2 regions of the Halalkalibacter sp. AB-rgal2 genome follow, and region 2 is predicted to be linked to the other one. Evidence: riboswitches for the same ligand, from Rfam matches in the RefSeq annotation. Region 2 holds a riboswitch; the other holds the start of a gene.
What was found. Region 2 has a riboswitch for S-adenosylmethionine ahead of ACERJO_RS02190 (methionine biosynthesis PLP-dependent protein). Riboswitches for the same ligand answer to the same signal wherever they lie in the genome.
Positions count from the first base shown of each region.

Region 1: linked by a shared signal. The riboswitch ahead of mtnK (S-methyl-5-thioribose kinase) and the one ahead of ACERJO_RS02190 (methionine biosynthesis PLP-dependent protein) in region 2 are both predicted to bind S-adenosylmethionine.

Region 1 covers NZ_JBGUAV010000009.1:33,971-38,803, forward strand. Annotated here, with positions in the region: gene mtnA (S-methyl-5-thioribose-1-phosphate isomerase) at 1-832, opposite strand, end outside; gene mtnK (S-methyl-5-thioribose kinase) at 829-2,040, opposite strand; SAM riboswitch class I at 2,116-2,222, opposite strand; gene ACERJO_RS09340 (2,3-diketo-5-methylthiopentyl-1-phosphate enolase) at 2,388-3,575, shown strand; gene ACERJO_RS09345 (2-hydroxy-3-keto-5-methylthiopentenyl-1-phosphate phosphatase) at 3,581-4,228, shown strand; gene ACERJO_RS09350 (methylthioribulose 1-phosphate dehydratase) at 4,222-4,833, shown strand, end outside.
Region 2 covers NZ_JBGUAV010000002.1:129,967-134,799, forward strand. Annotated here, with positions in the region: gene ACERJO_RS02185 (bifunctional homocysteine S-methyltransferase/methylenetetrahydrofolate reductase) at 4-1,839, opposite strand; gene ACERJO_RS02190 (methionine biosynthesis PLP-dependent protein) at 1,866-2,978, opposite strand; SAM riboswitch class I at 3,128-3,232, opposite strand; gene ACERJO_RS02195 (hypothetical protein) at 3,302-3,466, opposite strand; gene prsW (glutamic-type intramembrane protease PrsW) at 3,482-4,129, opposite strand; gene ACERJO_RS02205 (asparaginase) at 4,293-4,833, shown strand, end outside.

The DNA of each region.
Region 1 (4,833 bases), on a different contig from region 2:
CAATTGTTGAAAGTGGGGCAGCGACATAGAATGGAATATTTAAGGCTTTAGCGATTAAAGCAATACCGAATGTTCCAATCTTATTAGCTGTATCTCCATTAGCTGCAATTCGATCTGCTCCGACAATGACGGCGTTAATCCCTTTTGATTTCATTGTATGTGCTGCCATATTGTCTGTAATTAGAGTGACGTTTACACCAAGGTTTTGTAATTCCCATGCCGTTAGTCGTGCTCCTTGTAAGACAGGTCTAGTCTCACAAGCAAAAGCATTTAATGTGATTCCTTGCTCCTTTGCAAGGTAAAATGGAGCAAGAGCTGTACCATATCGAGCTGTTGCAATACCACCTGCGTTACAATGTGTAAGAAGGGTATCTCCATCTTCAAATAAAGCTAAGCCATGTTCGCCAATCGCTCTACATACAGCTTCATCTTCTTCCTGTATAAGCTTTGCTTCATTTAATAGTAGTTGCTTTGCCTCTGATACAGTGCTGGCTGATTTAGTTACCTTAACAACCCGTCTAATAGCCCAAAATAAATTGACAGCAGTTGGTCTTGCTGATTCTAAGTAGGTGGCCTGTTCTTGGAGTGAAGCTAAATAGGTCTGGAAGTCATCTCCTTCAAATGCTTGAGACCATAAACATAACCCATAGGCAGCAGAAATACCAATGGCTGGAGCACCTCTTACTTTTAATTCAAAGATAGCATCCCAAATATCTTGTATCGCTGTTAACGTTAAAAATACGGTTTGCTGTGGTAATAGTCGTTGGTCTAGCAGTTTAACATGATTGTTATTCCATTCAACCGAACGAATCGGTTCTACTGCTTTTGTCATTGTGTCACAACCTTCTTTAGTTCATTAATGGATGTTATTTGTGATCGGTTCATAATAAGTGTTTTCCCTAATGTAATAGCAGAGCGTTTAACGTTCAAGCGTAATTCCTCATTTTCAATAGCTTCAACGTCTTCAACACCAGCTAATCCAATCATTCGACGAATCATTTTACAACCAGCAAAGCCAAGAGTATCTTGAAAAATTTGTTTAAGTACATCATCTAAGTAACCATCTACTTTCATAAATGAATCTTGACTATTGTCCTGCCATAATGCACCGAATTCTACATCAAATATGTTCCATGTTTCTATTAATACACTTAGTAAATAGTCTTGATACTCATTTCTTGTCTGATCATTTTCAATATGACCTTCTTGAGATAGATAGCTTAGTAGAATATTGGCAATAAAGGCGCCGATATCAAAACCCATTGGGCCGAAGTAAGCAAACTCAGGATCAATGACAACTGTTTCCTCAGTTGAAGCAAATATACTACCAGTATGAAGGTCTCCGTGAATGAGCGCTTCTCCTTTTGTTAAGAAAAGGTGTTTCAAAGAAGCAACTTCTCTTTTTAATGTCTTATCTGACCAAAGCGTTGTTTCGACAAACTCTCTTAATTTGCTCGGAATATTATTTGTGTCATGGTCAAAGAATGGGTCTGTAAAGACAAGATCTTCTGTAATTTTACAAAGCTCAGGGTTGTTGAAATGTAACGTTAATTTCTTCTTCTCTTGTTGATTCATCCCAAAATCAGAATGATAAAATAAAGTATGCGCTAAAAAAGTCCCGATATCCCGTGCAAGACGAGGATAAACTTTTCCTTCAATTAATCCTTTTCGTACTATTTGTAGATGAGATAAGTCATCCATGACAGTGACAGCCAATGTATGATCAGAATGATAAACGCGAGGCGTAAACTCTGGTACAACTTCATAGGCGTGTTTTAATGCTTCGCTTTCGATACGCGCACGATCAAGTGTTAATGGCCAACTAGAACCGACCACCTTTGCGTATGGTAAGGCTTGCTTCAATATAATTGATTTATTCGCTTCTTTATTTTGGATGCGAAAAACAAGATTGAGATTACCATCCCCAATTTCCTCAGCTTCTAAAACATCATTTTGTGTAAATAGACCGATTTGTTTACTATAGGCTATTGCCGTTTCAATTGTAAAAGGTTCATATCTAACAGTATCTATAGTCATCATCTTTCCTCCCTTTCGCTCATTCAAATGAAAAATCCTCTTGATTTATCAAGAGGATTGAAACAGAACTGTTCGTTCCTCTCATCTTTCAGAATGGATTTCATTCTGTTGGAAGTAGCACCTTCGCGTAATGCAGGTTGCCGGGCGTCATCGGTCCAAATCCCTCAGCCTTCTCATGATAAGAGTGTTATTCATAGTCATTTAATATACGGTCATGTTACACTTTTTCAATATAGTTTGTCAATTCAGATTGTTTGAAAAGTAAAAAGATTGACGAAAAAATAGAATACTGTCATAATTTTTAATTAATGAACGAATACATATCTGTTGATATATAGGTGGTGGCAAATATGGGTGAGGTACTAGCAACCTACCTAATAGATGGAACAACGAATATTGAAAAAAAAGCCGATTCGATTGCGGTTGGATTAACGGTTGGATCATGGACAAACCTTCCTTCAGTCGAACAAGAACAATTAAAAAAGCATAAAGGGCGAGTTGTTAAAACAGAAATCTTAGATGAAAAATCAGTCATAACGATTGGGTACCCAAGTTTGAATTTCACGAATGATATTCCGGCTATTTTGACAACGGTATTTGGAAAGCTCTCTTTGGATGGTAAAGTGAAATTAGTGGATCTTTCCTTTGGTGAAAATTTAAAGAAAGAATATCCTGGACCAAAAGTAGGGCTAGAAGGGATTCGTAAGCTTTCTGGAGCTTATGATCGTCCATTGTTGATGAGCATTTTCAAAGGGGTAATCGGCCGAGATTTATCTTCTTTGAAGGAACAGATGAAAGGTCAAGCACTTGGTGGTGTTGATATCGTCAAAGACGATGAAATACTGTTTGAAAATGAACGGACACCTTTAACTGAGCGAATTAGAGTCTGCAAAGAAGCACTCACGGAAAGTGAAGTGGAAACAGGAAAAAGAACACTATATGCAGCAAATATTACAGGCCGTACGTTTCAGTTGAAGGAGCAAGCAAAACGGGCTGTAGATGCAGGCGCAGATTTACTTCTATTCAACGTCTTTTCATATGGGTTAGACGTGCTACAAGAATTAACAGAGGACCCGGACATTCCACTGCCTATAATGGCACATCCTGCATTTTCAGGTGCGATGATTTCATCAACGGATTACGGTTTATCACCTTCTCTTCTTCTTGGAAAACTTTCGCGTATGGCTGGTGCGGATCTTGTCTTATTCCCATCTCCTTATGGATCTGTCGCGATGGCCAAGGAAGAAACGATTAAAATTGCTCGTGAATTGACCGATAAAGATCTGTTTCATCGGGCCTTTCCCGTGCCATCTGCTGGTATTCATCCTGGTCTAACACCGAAGTTATACGAAGACTTTGGGATCGATAGTGTGATTAATGCTGGCGGAGGAATTCATGGTCACCCTGGAGGGGCACCTGCTGGTGGAAAAGCATTTCGACAAGCAATTAATGCGGTTATGCAAGGTCAATCATTAAAGGATGCAGCCTTACATTCAGCGGAACTCCGTCAAGCAATTGAGCTTTGGGGAGGAGCGTAAAAAGAATGAAGCCTGTTATTTTTTGTGACTTTGATGGGACGATTACAACGAACGATAATATTATTGCAATTATGAAGGAATTTGCTCCTCCTGAGTGGAATGAAATCAAGGATCAAATTTTAGAAGAGACAATCTCGATCCAGCAAGGTGTCGGGCAGCTCTTCCGCTTACTACCATCTTCTTCGAAGCAACAGCTGATCGATTTTATTTTAGCTGATGCAAAGATTCGCGAAGGCTTTGACGATTTTGTCGCTTATACAAAGGAGCAAGGAATAGAATTGATCATTGTAAGTGGTGGCATTGATTTCTTTGTTTATCCTTTATTAAAGGCATATGAATTACCGGTTTATTGTAATTCGGCAAGCTTTGATGAGGAGACAATCAAAATTGAATGGCCTCATGAATGTGACGCTTTTTGTGAGAATGATTGCGGTTGCTGCAAGCCTTCTATTATTCGTAAGGAAGCAAAAGGTAGAGATATTATTGTCATTGGCGATTCGATAACCGATTTACAAGCGGCAAAACAAGCTGATTTCGTTTTAGCACGAGATTTATTATTAGAAAAATGTCAACAATTGAATCTGAAACATGCACCATTTGTTACGTTTCATGATTGTATAGAAATGTTGAACGAAAGGGGGCTCGAATCTTGATTTTGCATTGGAATGAACTTGCAAGTATTAAAAGAGAACTAGCAGTAAGAGATTGGTTTCCAGGAACGAGTGGAAATTTATCAATTAAAGTACAGGATGAGCCACTTCAATGTTTAGTAACGGTAAGTGGCAAGGATAAGTACAAAGAAACAAATGAGGATTTTGTTCTAGTTAATGAAGATGCGGAGCCTTTAACCGATGAAGGTAAGCCATCGGCTGAAACCGTCATACATTTAGAAGTGTATAAAAAGACAGATGCTGGTTGCAGCCTGCACGTACATACGCTAGATAATAACTTAATATCTGAGCTCTATTTTGAACAAGGATTTATTACATTCAAAGGAGTCGAGCTTATTAAAGCATTTGGAATTTGGGCGGAAGATGGTCAATTAACGATCCCTATCGTTGAAAATTATAGTGACCTTCCTACGCTGGGTAAGGCTATTAGTCACGTGATTGAACCCGACACAAAGGCCGTCCTGATTCGTAATCATGGTATTACTGTGTGGGGACGTAATGCGTTTGAGGCCAAGCGTCATCTAGAGGCTTGTGAATTTTTATTTTCATATCAAATGAAGCTGCTTCATGCAAAAGCAGCAAATTTA
Region 2 (4,833 bases):
TTTTTAAACTCTCCTTGTTGATTTTGCTTTTTGATCGATATATTCCTTCAGTTCCACAGTCATTTCATATCGTAAAAATGGAGTGATTAAATAAATGCCATTAAAATATTCAAGAGTTGTATCAATTAAAGATTTTGCAATAGATAGACCTTCCTGCGTTGAAGCAGTACGATCTTCCCCGCAAGTTGCCATCGCACTACGAATTTCATCTGTTAGTTTAATACCCGGTACTTCGTTGTGAAGAAACTCTGCATTACGACTATTTGTAAGTGGCATGATGCCGACATAAATTGGATGAGATAAGTGCTTCGTTTCATGATAAAGAGCTTCGATTTGCGCTTCGTTGTAAATCGGTTGTGTCATAAAGTAGTCTGCACCACTTTCAATTTTCTTCTCTAAACGTTTCACTGCTTTATCTAAATATTTCACATTCGGATTGAATGCAGCTCCTACAGAAAATTGAGATTTTTCTCCTAACTCTTTTCCTGAAAAGGAAATACCGTCGTTTAATTGTTTAATGAGCTGTATCAATTGAAATGAAGTTAAATCATAGACTGATGTCGCCCCTGGAAAATCTCCTACCTTCGTAGGATCACCTGTAATAGCTAATATATCATTCATTCCTAGTGCATGTAATCCCATCAAATGAGATTGTAATCCGATTAAATTTCGATCTCGACAAGTAATGTGAACGAGTGGCCGTGCCGAAAGCTGCTGTTTGACCATTGAACCAAGAGATAAATTATCAACTCTCGGAGAAGCTAACGAATTATCAGCCATTGTAATTGCGTCCACACCGGCATCTTTCAATGCTTTAGCCCCTTGCATAAAACCTTCCGTACTTAATTTCTTTGGTGGATCTAATTCTACAATAACTGAATGGCGTTCCTTCACGATCTCTGGCAATGGTTTATCTATTTTTGATGGAATTTGATCTTTCACCAATATTTGATGTAAAGGACGGACAACTTTGCTCGTAATTGGGGCTACTTCTTTTTTTACTTTGGCAAACGCAGCAATATGTTCCGGAGTCGTACCACAACAACCGCCTAGTAATCTCACACCTTGTTCGATAAACTTTTTCCCCATTGATTGAAAATAATCAGCGTTAGATTGATAAAAAACACGTCCATCACGGAAATCAGGCAAGCTTGCATTAGGATAAGCAGCAAGAAACCCTTGATTAGGAATAGGAACGGTTTCAAATGAACGCAACATATGATAAGGTCCCATACGGCAGTTTAAACCAACAACGTCTGCACCATTATGATACAAAGCTTTAAATGCTTCCGTTACAGGAATCCCACCATTTAATACTCCGATTTCTCCTAATGAGATATTCATCACGATCGGTAAGGAAGTTAGGTTACGAGCAAGCTCCACAGTGAGCTTTGCTTCTTCTAGATCATAAAATGTTTCAAGAAGAAGACCATCCACACCTGATTCAAGTAGGATTTCAGCTTGTTCCTTAAAAGCATTTCGAATTTCTTCGAGCCCTACTTCTTCTAATTGAAAACGTCTAATCCCACCTATTGTTCCAAATATATAAGTGTCATTATGTGAAGCTTGCTTAGCAAGCTTCACACTTTGATAATTAATATCTTTCACTTGCTTTGAAAGACCATATTTATCGAGTTTAATAGCATTAGCTGCATATGAATTCGTTTGAATCATATCAGCTCCAGCGTTTACATATTTTTCGTGGACATCAACGATCATTTCAGGATGAGTACGATTTAACTCCTCAAAGCATTGATCAACGCCTAATGCGTACAATTGAGTCCCCATTGCTCCATCACCAATTAAAATGTTAGATTGTAGCTGATTTAAAAAAGTCACCTTATTCCTCCCATCTCGATCCTATGCTAGGACTGCCCCTTTACGTAATGAAATGCTTGCTGTAAATCTCCAATTAAATCTTCAGCTTCTTCAATCCCAACCGAGAAGCGTAATAAACGATTACAGACACCATTGGCAATTCGAATTTCTTCAGGTATGTCCATATGAGTTTGTGTGGCTGGATAAGTCATAAGACTTTCAACTCCACCAAGACTTTCAGCAAATGAGATTAGCTTTAATTGTTGTAAAAATGGATTTACCCATTCTTCCTGTTCAATTCGAAATGAAACCATCCCGCCTTTCCCAGGATAAAGTACCTCTTTTACACCTTCCTCTTGCTCAAAATACTGAACGATTTTTTTCGCATTTTCTTGGTGTTTGTTCATTCTTAAACCTAATGTCTTCATTCCTCTTATTAATAACCAAGAGTCAAAAGATGAAAGTATCGCACCTACACCATTTTGATAATAAAAGAGCCTTTCACATAAAGCTTCACCTTTTGCGACTATTAGTCCAGCAATCACATCATTATGACCACCTAAATATTTTGATGCACTATGAATAACGATATTAGCACCTTCAGCTAGCGGTTGCTGTAGCAATGGTGTATAAAAGGTGTTGTCAACAATCAATAACAAATCGTGCTTTTTAGCAAAAGTAGCTAATTCACTGATGGATGCTTCTTGCATAAGTGGATTTGTCGGTGTTTCAATAAAGAGCGCTTTTGTTTTATCAGTTAAACAAGCTTCAACATTACGAATATCACGAGGATCGGCATACGAAAAATTCAAACCCCATCTATTCCAGCCTTCTTCAAATAACCGATAGGTTCCGCCATATAAATCCTTCGAAGCGATAATTTCATCCCCTGCCTCGAATAATGAAAAGACAATTTGAATGGCGGCCATTCCTGAACTACAGGCAAAGCCTCTGTCTCCTTTTTCTAAACTAGCAATGGCGTTCTCCAACACTTCCCTTGTTGGATTACCTGTACGAGAGTAATCATATCCCGTTGATTCTCCGATACCTGTATGCCGATACGCTGTAGAGAAATAAACAGGAGTATTAATGGTTCCTGTAGGATCTTTTGAGCGGTTTCCAATTTGTACAAGTTCTGTGCGTAAATGCTTGTCATTCATCAACATAACCTCCTAGTCAAATAAGACAACTCAGATTAATTTTTTTTAGTAGTCTCATCATCATATCCTTCTTACTTTTTGTAGAACAAAGAAAACACCTTCTTCGAGTAATAAGAAGAAGGTGTTTGTTTACATTTAATCAGCTCTCCTTCTTATCTCTCAAGTCAATTTCAACTTGTTGGAATTAGCACCTGACCTAGTGGCTGGTTGCTGAGACATCATAGGGCCATTCCCTCCGCCTCTCGTGATAAGAATCATCATATATTGTTTTATTAAAGGTACAACACTTTCGTTAAATTTGCAAGGTTATTTCGTTTTCTTTTTTATTCGAGAGTTGCATCTGTGTGTAATTGTTGATCATTTCCACATACACACCGTTTAAATCCCGTTTCAAACTCACCATGATCATTTAAATAACCTCGTAAAATATATTTTTCACCACAACTTAAACAGCGTATAACAACGCGATACCGCTCTCTCTGTTGCATGATTATTCCCCTTTCTTAAACATCTAATTGATGAGCTCGTTTTACTTTTGTCAATGCTAACCACCATAATAACAGCATAAATGGAATCATTCCAATAAGAAAGTATATATCAAATAATACTAAAATGAAATCATATGTTCCATGTAATAAAAATGGAAATAATAAAGCGAAAAATAGATATAAACGTTTTCTTGAATGCTCAAGCTTACTTCGTCCAAAGTAGTAGCCCATTATGACCCCATACAGAGCGTGACTCGATACAGGAAAAATAGCCCTTCCAAGAGCAAAATCAAGACCATTTGCTAATAAGTAAAAAACATTTTCAAGTGTTGCAAAGCCGAGCGATAACGCGACACCAAAAACAATACCGTCATAACGTTTAGTGAATGTCGTATGTTGATAAGTAAAAAAATAAAGAAGAAACCATTTAAAAAATTCTTCAACAAATCCATATAAGAAAAAAGTACGAAGAAAAGCTTGTTGAAAGTAACCTTCCGTTAAGAAAGCATATTGTAATACCATAACTGGAAACACTAAGAGAGCACCAACAAAAAATGTCCTAAAAATAAAACCAACTGTTGTATCACTATAATGATTTCTTAAATAAAAATATGATAATAAAGCCATTCCCGGAGCAATAGCTGCTGTAATGAGTGCAATCATTATATGTCCTTTCCCTTTTATCTTAAGCATTTGAACCTTTGATTATTCGACTCAGAAAAAACGTGCAGAAAAATGCTTCATAACCTCCTCAAGTAAATCATTATTCTGCTATGATATATAAGGTCAGTACTATCATTATTCAGATCGATAAGAGGTGTATAAATTGAAAAAAATACTTATTCTTAATACTGGTGGAACGATTGCGATGCAAGAAGGTCCAAATGGTACAATCTTAAAGCAACAGTTAAATCCATTATATTCCACAATTGAATCTCTATCAACAATAGCTTCTGTCATCGTTGATGATTATTTAAATATTCCCTCTCCTCATATGACTCCTTATATAGTAGTACAATTAGCAAAACATATGAAGAAACGAGTTAAGGAAGATCAATTAGAAGGAATTGTTATTACTCACGGAACTGATACTCTTGAAGAAACAGCCTATTTGCTTGATTTATTATTAGGATGGGACATCCCGCTGATTGTGACAGGTGCAATGAGATCAAGTAATGAACTCGGCGCAGATGGTCCTCATAACCTCATTTCAGCTGTCAAAGTAGCTGCCTGTAAGGAGGCGGAAGGAAAAGGTGTTCTTGTTGTTTTAAATGATGAAATTCACACTGCAAAAAACGTAACGAAAACACATTCAAGCAATATTGCTACATTTCAAAGCCCTCAATATGGGCCAATTGGGATTGTTA